2 regions of the Aeromonas rivipollensis genome follow, and region 2 is predicted to be linked to the other one. Evidence: predicted binding sites of a transcription regulator. Region 2 holds the regulator's gene; the other holds the start of a gene.

Region 1 (7,503 bases), 1.3 Mb from region 2:
GTGCGGGTGGAGCGGGTCAACAGCCGTCAGGGGTCGGATTTTAGCAAGTTCGGCCCCCAGAGCCGGCTGGTGCTGGAGCGCTCCGGCAAGATGACCCGCCGCTATGGCGAGCTCTATCGTCAGCTCTCCCGCTGGGTGGCCAATGGCGGTGATCCGGCCCATATCACCCAGTACGGCATCAGCCTGGCCCAGCTGGGCGGTGCCGATCGCATGGGCAACGTGCTCTTCACCGGCTACTACTCGCCGGTGCTGGAGGTGCGCCACCGCCCGGATGCCAGGTACAAGTACCCCATCTATGCCATGCCCAAGTGCGGTGGCCGCTGCCCGAGTCGTGCCGAGATCCATCAGGGGGCCCTGGCCAACCGTGGACTGGAGCTGGGCTACAGCAAGTCCCTAATCGACAACTTCCTGATGGACGTACAGGGCTCCGGCTTCGTGCACTACGGCGATGACGACAGGTTGCAGTACCTCGGTTACAGCGGCAAGAACGGCCACGGCTATGTCAGCATAGGCCGGGTGCTGATCGACCGGGGCGAGGTGCCCAAGGAGCAGATGTCCATGAAGGCCATCAAGGAGTGGGCCAATCGCCAGCCGGAGGCAAACGTCAAGGAGCTGGTCGAGCAGAATCCCTCCTATGTCTTCTTCGAGCGTCGCCCCACCAACGACGTGGTGGGCGCCGCCGGCATTCCGCTGCTGCCCATGGCGGCGGTGGCTGCCGACAAGACCCTGCTACCCATGGGCACCCCCATCCTTGCGGAGGTGCCGCTGCTCGACAAGGCGGGTAACTGGACCGGCAAACACCAGCTGCGCCTGCTGATCGCACTGGATGTGGGTGGCGCCGTGAAGAAGGGTCACCTCGACCTCTATCACGGCATGGGGGAGAAGGCCGGTGTGGCCGCCGGTCACTACAAGCACTTTGGCCGGGTCTGGAAGCTGGGCCTGCACCATGGGCCGACCGCAGCGCCCTGGCTGTAATCCTCTGTGGTACGGGCGTCTGCACGGGGCGCCCGAGAAAAGATGAAGAGATAAAAAAAGCCGCCGGATTGCTCCGGCGGCTTTTTGTTGGGCGCGATTCAGCCCAGGTGGGGTCAGACCTTCTTGATATCCAGCCGGATGGCACCGACCGGCTGGCAGCAGCAGGGGAGGCACTCCCCCTGGGAGACAAAGGCGAGCGGCACAGCGGCGTAGTGCACCTTGCCTGCCAGCAAGGGGGTGCGGCAGGCACCGCAATAGCCGCTGCGGCACTGGAACTCCACGTGATGGCCGTGGCGCTCCAGAGTCTCCAGCACGCTCTCGTCCGGATGGGGATAAAGCACGTCGTCCAGGGTCTGTACCTGTGGGGCTTGCCCCTCCGGAGCAGTGGGGGAGGCGTGCAGGGGCGTGCACAGGGTGGCGGTGGCGTCACTCACGGACTTAGTTCTCCCGCATCATGGCGTACCAGCCGAGGCCGCCCCTCATCACAGCTCGAAATCACCCAGATCGTCGGCGTGCACTTCGCTGTCGATCTGGCCGACCAGGTAGGAGCTCACCTCCACTTCCTGAGGCGCCACCTGCACGTTGTCGGAGGAGAGCCAGGTGTTGATCCAGGGAATGGGGTTTTGCTTGGCGCCAATAAAGGCTGGCTGCAGGCCGACCGCCGCCATGCGCAGGTTGGTGATGTACTCCACGTACTGACAGAGGATGTCCTTGTTCAGGCCGATCATGGAACCGTCCTGGAACAGGTACTCGGCCCACTCCTTCTCCTGCTCGGCCGCTTCCTTGAAGATCTCGAAGCAGGCCTGCTCGCACTCGGCGGCGATCTCGGCCATCTCGGGATCATCCTGGCCGGTGCGCATCAGGTTCAGCATATGCTGGGTGCCGGTCAGGTGCAGGGCCTCGTCACGGGCGATCATCTTGATGATCTTGGCGTTGCCCTCCATCAGCTCGCGCTCGGCGAAGGCAAAGGAGCAGGCGAAGCTGACGTAGAAGCGGATCGCCTCCAGGGCATTGACACTCATCAGGCACAGATAGAGCTTCTTCTTCAGCGCCCGCAGGCTGATGGAGACCTCGCGGCCACCCACTCTGTGGGTGCCTTCACCGTGCAGGTGGTAGAGGGCGGTTGCCTCGATCAGATCGTCGTAGTAGTGGCTGATGGAGCCGGCACGTTTGAGGATCTGCTCGTTGGTGACGATGTCGTCGAACACCTGTCCCGGGTTGTTGACGATGTTGCGGATGATATGGGTGTAGGAGCGAGAGTGGATGGTCTCGGAGAAGGCCCAGGTCTCGATCCAGGTCTCCAGCTCCGGGATGGAGACCAGCGGCAGCAGCGCCACGTTCGGGCTGCGACCCTGGATGGAGTCCAGCAGGGTCTGGTACTTCAGGTTGGAGATGAAGATGTGCTGCTCGTGGGGCGGCAGGGCCTGGTAGTCGATGCGATCGTGGGACACATCTACCTCTTCCGGACGCCAGAAGAAGGAGAGTTGCTTCTCGATCAGCCGCTCGAAGATGTCGTGCTTTTGCTGATCATAACGGGCCACGTTGACCGACTGGCCGAAGAACATCGGCTCCTTGAGCTGGTCGTTCTGGGTCTGGCAGAAAGTTGAATAAGCCATGGTGATTTGAATGTCTTGAATGAGAGGAAACAGGAGGGCGGGAGCTTCATGCTCCCGCCCGGTTCATCAGATCGTGCTGCGACTTATATTTTACAAGCCCCGCCGGCGCAACCGTCGTCTTGCAGATCGGTCTGGGCATCGTCCGCACCATCACGGGTGTTGTGATAGTAGAGGGTCTTGAGGCCGTATTTGTAGGCGGTCAGCAAGTCCTTGAGCAGCTGCTTCATCGGGACCTTGTTGCCTTCGAAACGGGCCGGGTCGTAGTTGGTGTTGGCGGAGATCGCCTGATCCACAAACTTCTGCATGATGCCGACCAGCTGCAGATAACCGTCGACGCTCGGCTGCTTCCAGAGCAGTTCGTACTGATCTTTCAGGCGATGGTACTCGGGTACCACCTGCTTGAGGATGCCGTCCTTGGAGGCCTTGACCGAGACCAGGCCGCGCGGCGGCTCTATGCCGTTGGTGGCGTTGGAGATCTGGCTGGAGGTCTCGCTCGGCATCAGGGCGGTCAGGGTGGAGTTGCGCAGACCCACTGTCTTGATCTCTTCACGCAAGGACTCCCAGTCCAGGTGCAGCGGCTCGTTGCACAGCACATCGAGATCCTTTTTATAGGTATCGATGGGCAGGATCCCCTGGGCATAGGTGGTCTCGTTGAAGGCCGGGCAGGGGCCGAACTCGCGGGCCAGCTGCACGGAGGCCTTCAGCAGGTAGTACTGGATCGCCTCGAAGGTGCGGTGGGTCAGGGCTAGGCCAGAGCCGTCGGAGTAGCGAGCGCCGTTCTTGGCCAGGTAGTAGGCGTAGTTGATGACGCCTATCCCCAGGGTGCGGCGGTTCATGCTGCCCTTCATCGCGGCTTTCAGCGGATAATCCTGATAATCCAGCAGCGCATCCAGGGCGCGCACGGCCAGATCCGCCATCTCTTCCAGGTCTTCCAGCTTCTCGATGGCGCCGAGGTTGAAGGCGGACAGGGTGCACAGGGCGATCTCGCCCTCTTCGTCATCCACGTTGTTGAGCGGCTTGGTGGGCAGCGCAATCTCGAGACAGAGGTTGGACTGGCGCACCGGGGCCACGCTCGGATCGAAGGGGCTGTGGGTGTTGCAGTGATCCACGTTCTGGATGTAGATGCGACCGGTACCGGCGCGCTCCTGCATCATCAGGGAGAAGAGATCCACGGCCTTGAGGGTCTTCTTGCGAATGGACGGATCCTGCTCGTACTTGACGTAGAGCTGCTCGAACTTGTCCTGATCCGCGAAGAAGGCGTCGTACAGACCCGGTGCGTCGGAGGGGGAGAACAGGGTGATGTCGCCGCCCTTGATGAGACGCTGGTACATCAGCTTGTTGATCTGCACCCCGTAGTCCATGTGACGGACCCGGTTCTCTTCCACACCGCGGTTGTTTTTGAGCACCAGCAGGCTCTCCACCTCGGTGTGCCACAGGGGGTAGAACAGGGTGGCCGCGCCGCCGCGCACGCCGCCCTGTGAGCAGCACTTCACGGCAGTCTGGAAATACTTGTAGAAGGGGATGCAGCCGGTGTGGAAGGCTTCGCCGCCACGGATGGGGCTGCCGAGGCCACGGATGCGACCGGCGTTGATGCCGATGCCCGCGCGCTGGGAGACGTAACGTACGATGGCGCTGGCGGTGGCATTGATGGAATCCAGGCTGTCGTCGCACTCGATCAGCACGCAGGAGCTGAACTGACGGGTCGGGGTGCGCACGCCGCTCATGATGGGGGTGGGCAGGGAGATCTTGAAGGTCGAGACCGCATCGTAGAAACGCTTGATGTAGTCCAGACGGGTATCTTTCGGATACTTGGAGAAGAGGCAGGCCGCCACCAAGATGTAGAGGAACTGCGGGCTCTCGTAAATTTCGCCGGTGACGCGGTTCTGCACTAGGTACTTGCCTTCGAGCTGCTTGACCGCCGCGTAGGAGAAGTCCATGTCACGCCAGTGGTCGAGATGGGCGTTGAGCTCCTCGAATTCGGCTTGGGTATAGTCGGTCAACAGGTGCTTGTCGTACTTGCCCATGTCTACCAGACGGGCAACGTGCTGGTAGAGGTGGGGCGGCTCGAACTGGCCATAGGCCTTCTTGCGCAGGTGGAAGATGGCCAGGCGGGCGGCCATGTACTGGTAATCCGGGCTCTGTTCGGAGATCAGGTCAGCAGCGGCCTTGATGACGGTTTCGTGGATATCGGCGGTACGGATACCGTCATAGAACTGGATGTGGGACTTGAGCTCCACCTGGGAGACCGACACGTTGTCGAGCTTCTCTGCGGCCCAGTCGAGCACGCGGTGAATTTTATCCAGATCGATGGGTTCTTTGTGGCCGTTACGCTTCGTCACAAACAAGTTCATTGGCTGATGACCTTTAGTTGATTCCCGAAAAACCATGGCGCCTCGCATCCAGGGTTCCCTTCTCTAGGGTGGCCTGGGGGTGAAGTGCGCCATGAATCACAAGATATAGTGTTATTTTAAATTCGAACTACAAGATAGTGAGGTCGGCACGGCATTGCAATCTGTGGATAACGCATTAGCTGTGGATAAATTGTGGGTGTTCGGGCTCGAGTTAGTGACTGCTCACAGTGAGTGGGTTTTCATGCGTCCGATCCGGCAAATGCAAGTCCGATGATCGAAGATGGAAAATTTAAATAACTTTTTTTGCTTGCGAAAAGAGGGTGTTTTTACTAGCAAATTCAGCCTGGTTATCCCTTGTGCAGCCAGGGTCAAAAGCTGTCCTGTCCCCGCAGGCACGCGCTTGTCATCCCCTCAAAACAGGGGGCGCATCTGCGCCCCCTGTCATTGCCATTGTGCGGCTCGGCGAATGAGCGCCGTGCTCATCTGGCAACCCTCTGACGTTAAAGCTGCCCGGATGATCCATCTATAGCGTTATGCAGTGCTGGCACAGGACTGGCTCAGATCAGCTCGTAGCGCAGCCAGTGGTGGCGGGCCTGCCTTGTAGGGCGTCGAACTGCAGATCAGCCCCCCGATGTTCCACTTATACCGTTTATGCAGTGCAGTGCAGGTCTGGATCAGGTCAGTTCGTAGCGCAGCCAGTGGTGCAGGGCCTGCACTGTGTCGAATTGCAGATCCGCGCCCCAGTCGGCGGTATCCTCGTCCTCGCTCAGGTAGCCCCAGCCCGCCACCGCGGTACGCATGCCGGCGTTGCGGCCCGCCTCTATGTCCCGCACATGGTCACCTACATAGAGGCAATGTGCCGCCTCGACCCCGAGCCGCTCGCAGGCAAAGAACATGGGGGCGGGATCTGGCTTGCGCACCGGCAGGGTGTCGGCACTGACGGTGACGCCACAGCTGGCGAGCGCCGGCAGGGCGGCCAAGAGCGGCTCGGTGAGAAAGCCCGGCTTGTTGGTGACTATGCCCCAGGGCAGCTTCTTCTCGTCGAGCCATTCGATGAGATCCAGCATCCCCTCATAGGGACGAGTGCCGACGCAGAGGTTGGCTGCGTAATGGTCGAGCAGGGCGGTGCGAAGGCGGCTGGCCCCCAGCTCTTCCAGCAGATCGTCGCCGAGGCCCGCCCTGAGCAGCCCGAGGGCGCCGTGGGAGGTGGTCTGGCGGATGATGGCCTCGGGCAGCGGGGCAAAGCCTTCGCTTATCAACACATGGTTGACGGCGGCACCCAGATCCGGTGCCGTGTCGAGCAGGGTGCCATCCAGATCGAACAGCACGCAGCGCAGGGGCGCCTTGTCGGTGCTCATCAGACTGACTCCGGGCGCACGAAGGCCACCATGTAGTTGACGTCGACGTTCTTGCCGAGCTTGAAGCTGTTGGAGAGCGGTGCGTAGTGCACCCCGCTCATGTCCCGCACCAAGAGGCCCGCAGCTTCACCCATGCGACACAGTTCGGCGGGGGTGATGAACTTTTTGTGATCATGGGTGCCCTTGGGCACCATCTTCAGCAGGTACTCGGCCCCCAGGATCATCATCAGGTAGGCTTTCGGGTTGCGATTGATGGTGGAGACAAACACCTTGCCCCCCGGGCGCACCAGGGTGGCGATGGCGCGCAGCACGGAGGCGGGATCCGGCACGTGTTCCAGCATCTCCATGCAGGTGACCACGTCATACTGGCCCGGGGCTTCGTCCGCGTGGGCCTCGGCGGTCATCTGGCGGTATTCGAGCTCCACCCCCTGCTCGAGAGCGTGCAGGCGGGCGACCCCGAGGGGCTCCTTGCCCATGTCGATGCCGGTCACGCGAGCACCACGGCGGGCCATGCTCTCGGAGAGGATGCCGCCACCGCAACCGATGTCGAGCACGCGTTTGCCAAACAGGCCGCCGCTCTTGTCGGTGATCCAGTCAAGGCGCACCGGGTTTATCTGATGCAGGGGTTTGAACTCGCCCTCCATGTCCCACCAGCGGGAGGCGATGGCTTCAAATTTGGCGATTTCTGTCAGATCGACATTGGCATCACTGTTCATTTTTTGATGATCCTGTGGCAGGGCGCGCAGCGGGCAGGGCGCGCGCAATCTATTGTCCTGGCGGGCATTATAACGGACGGACTTGGTCACACCAGCCCGACGTGTTACCCGGATTTGTGGCTTAAGGTATTTGGCTCAGTGTGTTACCATGTCGCGCTGTTTAAGCCAAAGAACAACTAATTAGGGATTAAGGCTTTCTATGAGCGATCTGGCCAGAGAGATCACGCCGGTCAACATCGAAGAAGAGCTCAAGAGTTCCTATCTGGATTACGCCATGAGCGTGATCGTAGGACGAGCTCTGCCGGATGTGCGTGATGGCTTGAAACCGGTTCACCGCCGCGTTCTGTTTGCTATGAACGAGTTGGGGAACGACTGGAACAAGCCCTATAAGAAATCGGCCCGTGTGGTCGGTGACGTAATCGGTAAATATCACCCGCACGGCGACAGCGCCGTGTATGACACCATTGTCCGGATGGCGCAGGATTTC
Region 2 (7,503 bases):
TTTGTTAAAGTGTGGGCCCGCATTATCCGGTCAAAGCCGACCACAACCAAGGTGCTGAGCGTGAGAATCTTTTCCGGCCTGGGTGGCAAGTTGCTGCTGGCCTTCTCCCTGATGGCGTTGCTGACCCTGAGTGCCTCCCTGTTGGGCTGGGTAGGGCTTAGCCATCTGCGCCAGCTGGAGCAGGGAGTGCAGCAGACCCTGGCCGATCAGGAGCTGGCCCGCACGCTCTCTCGCCTCAGCGGCGAGATCCAGAGCGCTTCAAGGTTGCTGGCCACTGCGACCAGTGAGCAGGAGCGGGAGCATCAGGGGCGCTTGCTCACCCTGCAGGGACAACAGCTGCAGCAGGTGCTGGCACAACTTGGCCGTGGACAGGGTTCAACAACCCTCGATCAGCTCAGCCAGAGCATCATCGGCAATCTGGGCCAGCAGGGCTGGCTGGTGGGGGAGCGCCTGACTCTGATGGCCCAGGGCGAGGCACAGCGGGCCCGCCTGGTGGCGGCGGCCGGGCAGATCGCCGAGCTGGCGCGCAGCCAGATGGAGAATGCCGAAACCGTGATGGTGGCGGGGCTGGGCTCCCTCTACCAACAGCAAGGGGGGCAGGCAGCCCGGACGCTGGACCGCTTGCTGGAGCAGGATCTCGACTGGCTGGAGCAGATGACCGAGTTGCGTCATCGCACCCTGATGCAGCAGCAGCGCATCGAGGAGATGTGGCGCAGCGAACGGCAGGAGCGCTTGCAGACGCTGTTGCAGGAGGGGCAACGAGAGCTGGCGATCTTGCAGCTGCGGGCCGGGGCTGTGACGGATCCGGCCCGCCGCCAGGGGGTGGAGCAGGCGCTGACCCTGCTGGCGCAGAGCGACGAGCTGGTGCAGCTGCGCAGCGACTGGCTCGGCAAGGGAGAGGCGCTGCGGGTGCTGGCCAGCGCCAATGAGGCCTTGATGAGCAGCCTCAACCAGCAGGTCGGTGAGCTGGTAAGCCGTGCCCGCGACTCCCTGGGAGAGAGCCAGCAGGCGTTAAGCCAGCGTCTCAGGCTGCTGGAGCAGGCTCTGATGGGGATAGGTCTGCTTACCTTGGTGCTGCTGATGCTGTTGATGTGGCGCATGGTCTACGGCCGCATCGTCTGGCCGCTGCAACGGGCGGTGGCGGGGATGAGCCGGCTGGCGCGCGGGGATCTGGCCCCTCTGGACCCGATCGCAGGGACGGGCCGTGACGAGCTGGCGGAGCTGGGGCGGGCCCTGCAGGTGTTTCGTGACAATGCCGTCGAGCTGGGCCGCTATCAGCGGGATCTGGAGTCACGGGTGGTGGAGCGGACTGTGCAGCTCAGCCACGCCAACCAGCGTCTCAACGAGGAGGTGGAGAATCAGCGCCTGGCCCGCGCCGAGGCGGAGCAGGCCAACCGGGCCAAGTCGGTCTTCCTCGCCACCATGAGCCATGAAATTCGCACCCCCATGAACGGCATTCTGGGGGGGCTGACCCTGCTGGAAGATACCCACCTGAGCGAAACCCAGCGGCGCTATCTCGCCGCCATCGAGCACAGTGGCGAATCCTTGCTGGAGATCCTCAATGACATCCTCGACTACTCCAAAATCGAGGCGGGCCACCTGGAGGCGCGCCGGGAACCTTTCCCGCTGCATCAGCTGGTGGATGAGCTGAGCGCCCTGTTCAGGCCCAAGGCAGAGGCCAGAGGAGTGGCCCTGGTACTGGAATACGCCCCCACTTTGCCCCCCGTGGTGGAAGGGGATCTGGGCAAGCTGCGTCAGGTGCTCGCGAACCTCCTGGGCAACGCGGTCAAGTTCACCGCCAGGGGGCGGATCTGCCTCGAGGTGAGCCCCCTCCCATGCGGTGGCCCCTGCGCCGAGCCCTGTATCCTGTTTGCGGTGAGCGATACCGGCCCCGGTATTCCTGTGCATGAGCAGGAGGCGGTATTCGAGGCGTTCCGCCAGCGCAAGCGGGACATGGGGCATCAGGGGGGCACCGGACTCGGGCTTGCCATCAGTCGCAAGCTGGTGGCCGCCATGGGGGGTGAGCTGCACCTCGACAGCCGCCCCGGGGAGGGTTGCCGCTTCAGCTTCAGCCTGCCCCTGCAACGCTCGGCCGCCCAGTTGCCGGCCGCGGCCCAGCCGCTGCACCTCGGCCAGCCGCGCGACATCCTGCTGGTGGAGGACAACGAGATCAACCGGCTGGTGGCCGAGGGCATGCTGGTGCGCCTAGGCCACAGTGTCACCCTGGCGGAAGACGGGCGATCTGCGTTGGCGCGGGTGACGGAGCGGGGTTTCGATCTGGCGCTGCTCGACATCAGTCTGCCGGACATGGACGGTCTGACCCTGCGCGAGGATCTGGCCGCCATCAGCGAGGAGGTGCACGAGCGCCCCCTGCCCGCCATCGCCATCTCGGCCCAGATGTATCCCGAGGATATCCGTCTCTGTCTGGAGGCGGGCTTCGCGGACTTTGTGGGCAAACCGGTGCGCCTGGCGGCGCTGGCCAGCGCCATCGACCGCCAGTTCCAGGGAGAGACAACGCAGGCCCCGCCGGGCGCGAGGGAGGGCGCCGTCAGCCCGCCCGCCCCCCAGGCCGCCAATCCCGTGCTGGACGCCGATCTGGCCTTGCTCGGCAGCCAGCGCATCCGTCAGCTCATCGGACTGTTTGAATCCCAGGGGGCGGCGCTGGTGGCCGCGCTGGTGCGGTGCGAGGGGGGAGAGCGCAAGGGGATGGCCCACAAGCTCAAGGGCAGTGCCCTGGCGCTCGGGCTGGATGACTTTGCCGCGCAGTGCGCCGCCCTGGAGGCGGGTGACGCTGATCCGGCAGGGCTGACCGGGGAGTTTGATGCGGCGGTGGCGACGCTCAAGGCGTGGCAGGAGAGGCACCTGACGACCCCACATTAGCCTCAGGTTGACCTGCCACCTGCGGCTGACCCGCCCCTACTCTCTTTACGTCTCGTCTCTATAGAGCGCCTGCTTGCAGCGGGGGCAGATGTGCTGGCGCCGGTAGTCGGTCTGGTGCACCACCCCCACCTCGAGCTGCTGATGATGGCCGCAATGGATGCAGAAGATGAGATCTCCATCGACGGCCTCGGGGTGGGCCGCCAGGTACTGCTCCCGGGTGGGCAGTGTCTCCCAGTTGGCGGTACAGACTCCCTTGCGGCTGCCGGTGTAGTAGACCCAGTAGAAGATGGCAAAGACAGCGACAATCACGAACAGCATCAGATGATCCATCATGGCGTTTCCCCTTGTGGTGAGAGAGGCAAATGCAGGGCTCTGGTGTGACCCTGTGCGCCAAAGGGCCCTGCCGTTGCCAGCCCATGGCCGCTCGCCAGGCTTCGCAGCCGTTGTACCGTCTAAAGATGTTATCTGTTAGTAAATGCTATATCCATGATCTGGCTCTGGTTTTTGCCCTCCGTTGGGGAGGACTCGGAGGGCGGGTCAGAGAGGAATGTCGGGCGATCCAGGAGGGGGCAAGTCGGCGGAGGGCACGCGGGCCCCGCGAGAGGCGAGGGGGAAGAGGGGTTTCCGGCTTCGAAAATTGCGACGTATTTTACATTTTATAAACAAGTTTTTGGGTGGTTGGACTGTCTCTTTGATCCAGCTCACGTTACAATGCGCGGGCCCACTTCACCTATCGCGCAAACGATTTTCAGGAGATAAACGGATGTTGAAACGTGACATGACCATCGCCGGCTATGATCCAGAGCTGTGGCAGGCCATCACAGACGAAACCCGTCGTCAGGAAGAACATATCGAGCTGATCGCGTCTGAGAACTACACCAGCCCCCGTGTCATGGAAGCCCAGGGCTCCCAGTTGACCAACAAGTACGCTGAAGGCTATCCGGCCAAGCGTTACTACGGTGGTTGCGAGTACGTCGACGTGGTCGAAACCCTGGCCATCGAGCGCGCCAAGGAACTGTTTGGTGCCACCTATGCCAACGTGCAGCCGCACTCCGGCTCCCAGGCCAACAGCGCCGTCTACATGGCCCTGCTGCAGCCGGGCGACACAGTGCTGGGCATGAACCTGGCCCACGGTGGTCACCTGACCCACGGCTCCCCGGTCAACTTCTCCGGCAAGCTGTACAACATCATCCCCTACGGCATCGATGAGTCCGGCAAGATCGACTATGACGAGATGGAGCGCCTGGCCGTTGAGCACAAGCCGAAGATGATGATAGGTGGCTTCTCCGCCTACTCTGGCGTGGTCGACTGGGCCCGCATGCGCGAAATCGCCGACAAGATCGGTGCCTACCTGTTCGTCGACATGGCTCACGTGGCCGGTCTGATTGCCGCAGGCGTCTACCCGAACCCGGTGCCCCACGCCCACGTGGTCACCTCCACCACCCACAAGACCCTGGCCGGTCCCCGTGGTGGTCTGATCCTCTCCGCCGCTGACGACGAAGATCTGTACAAGAAGCTGAACTCCGCCGTCTTCCCGGGTGGTCAGGGCGGCCCGCTGATGCACGTCATCGCCGGCAAGGCCGTGGCCTTCAAGGAAGCACTGGAGCCCGAGTTCAAGACCTACCAGGCCCAGGTCGTCAAGAACGCCAAGGCCATGGCCGCCACCTTCATGGAGCGCGGTTACAAGATTGTCTCCGGCGGTACCGACAACCACCTGATGCTGGTTGATTTGATCGGCCGCGAGCTGACCGGTAAGGACGCCGATGCCGCGCTCGGCAAGGCCAACATCACCGTCAACAAGAACTCGGTGCCGAATGACCCGCGCTCCCCCTTCGTCACCTCCGGTGTGCGGATCGGTACCCCGGCCATCACCCGCCGTGGTTTCAAGGAAGCCGAGTCCATCCAGTTGACCAACTGGATCTGCGACGTGCTGGACAACCACGACAACGACGCCGTGCTGGCCACAGTGCGCGAGAAGGTGCTGGACATCTGCCGCCGCTTCCCTGTCTATGCCTGATCGGCCAGACAGTCTGGTTTGAGACCAATGCCACCTTAGGGTGGCATTGTTTTTTCTGGGCTTTTACCGGCTTTGGATGGCCGTGCTACACTGGCCGGCCAAGATCCTGACCCCGCGGGGCAGGTGCCTTTTCCGTTAACGCCGGAGGTCAGATGCATTGCCCTTTCTGTAGTGCCGTTGATACCAAGGTGATCGACTCCCGTCTGGTGGCAGAAGGCCATCAGGTGCGCCGCCGTCGTGAATGCCTGCTCTGCCACGAGCGCTTCACCACCTTCGAGATGGCCGAGCTGGTGATGCCCCGTGTCATCAAGTCCAACGGCTCCCGCGAGCCCTTCAATGAAGACAAGCTGCGGGCCGGCATACTGCGGGCCCTGGAGAAGCGGCCGGTGAGCATGGAGGCCATCGAAAAGGGGGTCAACCACATCAAGTCCCGGCTGCGTGCCACCGGCGAGCGCGAAGTCGCCTCCCAGCTGGTGGGCAACCTGGTGATGGATGAGCTCAAGAGCCTGGACAAGGTGGCCTATATCCGCTTCGCCTCCGTCTATCGTAGCTTCGAGGACATCCGCGAATTCGGTGAAGAGATCGCCAAGCTGGAGAAGTAATGCTATCGGGTGGGCAAGGTGATATCCGCTTCGCTCCCCCTACCTCAGGTTTGAGGACATTCGCGAATTCGGTGAAGAGATCACCAAGCTGGAGAAGTAATGCTATCGGGTGGGCAAGGTGATATCCGCTTCGCTCCCCCTACCTCAGGTTTGAGGACATCCGCGAGTTTGGCGAAGAGATCGCCAAGCTGGAGAAGTAAGTCTTTCTGCTAACCCATGTTGCCGCGTCCGATTACGCTGCGCTAATCGAACCTACGATGCTGCGCAAAGCCGGGATGTTATGTCAGAGGAGCCCAGATGTTTAGTCAAGATGATTACCAATGGATGAGTCGGGCCCTCGAACTGGCCCGCCGCGGCCGTTACACCACGGCCCCCAATCCCTGTGTGGGCGCCGTGCTGGTGAAGGCCGGCGTGGTGGTGGGGGAGGGCTGGCACCAGCGTGCCGGTGAACCTCATGCCGAGGTCTATGCCCTGCATGCCGCCGGTGAAGAGGCCCGCGGCGCCACCGCCTATGTGACCCTGGAGCCCTGCTCCCATCACGGTCGCACCCCCCCCTGCGCCGAGGCGCTGATCAAGGCCGGCGTGACCCGGGTGGTCGCCGCCATGGTGGATCCCAATCCCCAGGTGGGGGGACGCGGCCTGCGCATGCTCTCCGAGGCGGGCATCAAGACCGACTTCGGCCTGCTCAGCGCCGAGGCCGAGGCCCTTAACCCGGGCTTCTTCAAGCGGATGCGCACCGCCTTCCCGCAGGTGACGGTCAAGCTCGGCGCCAGCCTGGACGGTCGCACCGCCATGGCGAGCGGCGAGAGCCAGTGGATCACCTCCCCGGAGGCGCGCCGCGACGTGCAGCGGCTGCGTGCCCGCCACGATGCGGTGCTCTCCAGCGCCGAGACGGTGCTGGCCGACGGCGCCTCCCTCAACGTGCGCTGGGACGAGCTGCCGGCCTCGGTCAAGGCCAGCTATCCCAGGGAGACCCTGCGCCAGCCGCTGCGGGTCATCGTCGATTCCCAAAACCGGCTCACCCCGGACCTGCCCCTGTTCCAGAGCGAGGGCCCCGTGCTGCTGGCCCGTCACAAGGTCGACGGGGACTGGCCGGCCTGGGTGCAGCAGCTGACCCTGCCGCTGCTGGATGGCAAGCTGGATCTGGTCAGCCTCTTCATGCTGCTGGCCAAGCAGAACATCAACTCTGTGCTGGTGGAGGCGGGCCCCAGGCTGTGCGGCGCTCTGCTGGCCAAGGGGCTGGTGGACGAGCTGGTGCTCTATCAGGCCCCCAAGCTGCTGGGGGACGAGGGACGCGGCCTGTTCCACCTGCCGGAGTTGACCAAGCTGTTCCAGGCCCCCAAGCTCACTCTCAAGGATGTGCGCCTGGTGGGGCAGGATATTCGCATCACAGCGAAAATTGCCTGATTTTTCACTGTCTATCGGGGCCGATTCGGCCCCGTCATTATCAAGGTGATCTGCATGTTTACCGGAATTATCGAAGCCATGGGGACCCTGGCCGCCCTGCGCCGCCAGGGGGATGACATGGCCCTCACAGTCCATGCCCCGACCCTGGACTTTGGCGACGTCAAGCTGGGCGACTCCATCGCCACCAACGGCGTCTGCCTGACCGTGGTGGCCCTGGGGGACAACAGCTACACCGCGGACGTCTCCCTTGAGACGCTCTCTCGCACCGGCTTTGCCGAGGCCAAGGTGGGGGATCCGGTGAACCTCGAGAAGGCGCTGATGCCGAGCTCCCGCCTCGGCGGCCACCTGGTTTCTGGCCATGTGGACGGCATAGGCGAGGTGAAGAGCAAGTCCAGCAGCGGCCGCGCCATCGAGTACTGGATCCAGGCGCCGACGGAGCTCTCCCGCTACATCGCCGAGAAGGGGTCGATTGCGGTGGATGGCATCAGCCTGACGGTCAACGCCGTGCAGGGGGACTTGTTCCGCCTGACGATAGTGCCCCACACCGCCCAGGAGACCACCATAACGCGCTGGAAACCGGGCCACAGGGTGAACCTG

The links. Region 2 encodes NrdR, which represses ribonucleotide reductase genes. Its sites were predicted from a motif close to CACNNTATANNGTG; they were not measured.
Region 1: a site for NrdR is predicted at 5,040-5,053, ahead of nrdA (class 1a ribonucleoside-diphosphate reductase subunit alpha). Genes of this name have one in related genera too.

What each region holds. Positions count from the first base shown of each region.
Region 1 covers NZ_CP149130.1:2,202,162-2,209,664, forward strand. Annotated here, with positions in the region: gene mltA (murein transglycosylase A) at 1-975, shown strand, start outside; gene yfaE (class I ribonucleotide reductase maintenance protein YfaE) at 1,089-1,409, opposite strand; gene nrdB (class Ia ribonucleoside-diphosphate reductase subunit beta) at 1,458-2,591, opposite strand; gene nrdA (class 1a ribonucleoside-diphosphate reductase subunit alpha) at 2,675-4,942, opposite strand; gene WIR04_RS10090 (HAD-IA family hydrolase) at 5,617-6,300, opposite strand; gene ubiG (bifunctional 2-polyprenyl-6-hydroxyphenol methylase/3-demethylubiquinol 3-O-methyltransferase UbiG) at 6,300-7,016, opposite strand; gene gyrA (DNA topoisomerase (ATP-hydrolyzing) subunit A) at 7,216-7,503, shown strand, end outside.
Region 2 covers NZ_CP149130.1:3,458,738-3,466,240, reverse strand. Annotated here, with positions in the region: gene torS (TMAO reductase system sensor histidine kinase/response regulator TorS) at 61-2,880, shown strand; gene WIR04_RS15715 (hypothetical protein) at 2,926-3,213, opposite strand; gene glyA (serine hydroxymethyltransferase) at 3,644-4,897, shown strand; gene nrdR (transcriptional regulator NrdR) at 5,050-5,499, shown strand; gene ribD (bifunctional diaminohydroxyphosphoribosylaminopyrimidine deaminase/5-amino-6-(5-phosphoribosylamino)uracil reductase RibD) at 5,797-6,906, shown strand; gene WIR04_RS15695 (riboflavin synthase) at 6,961-7,503, shown strand, end outside.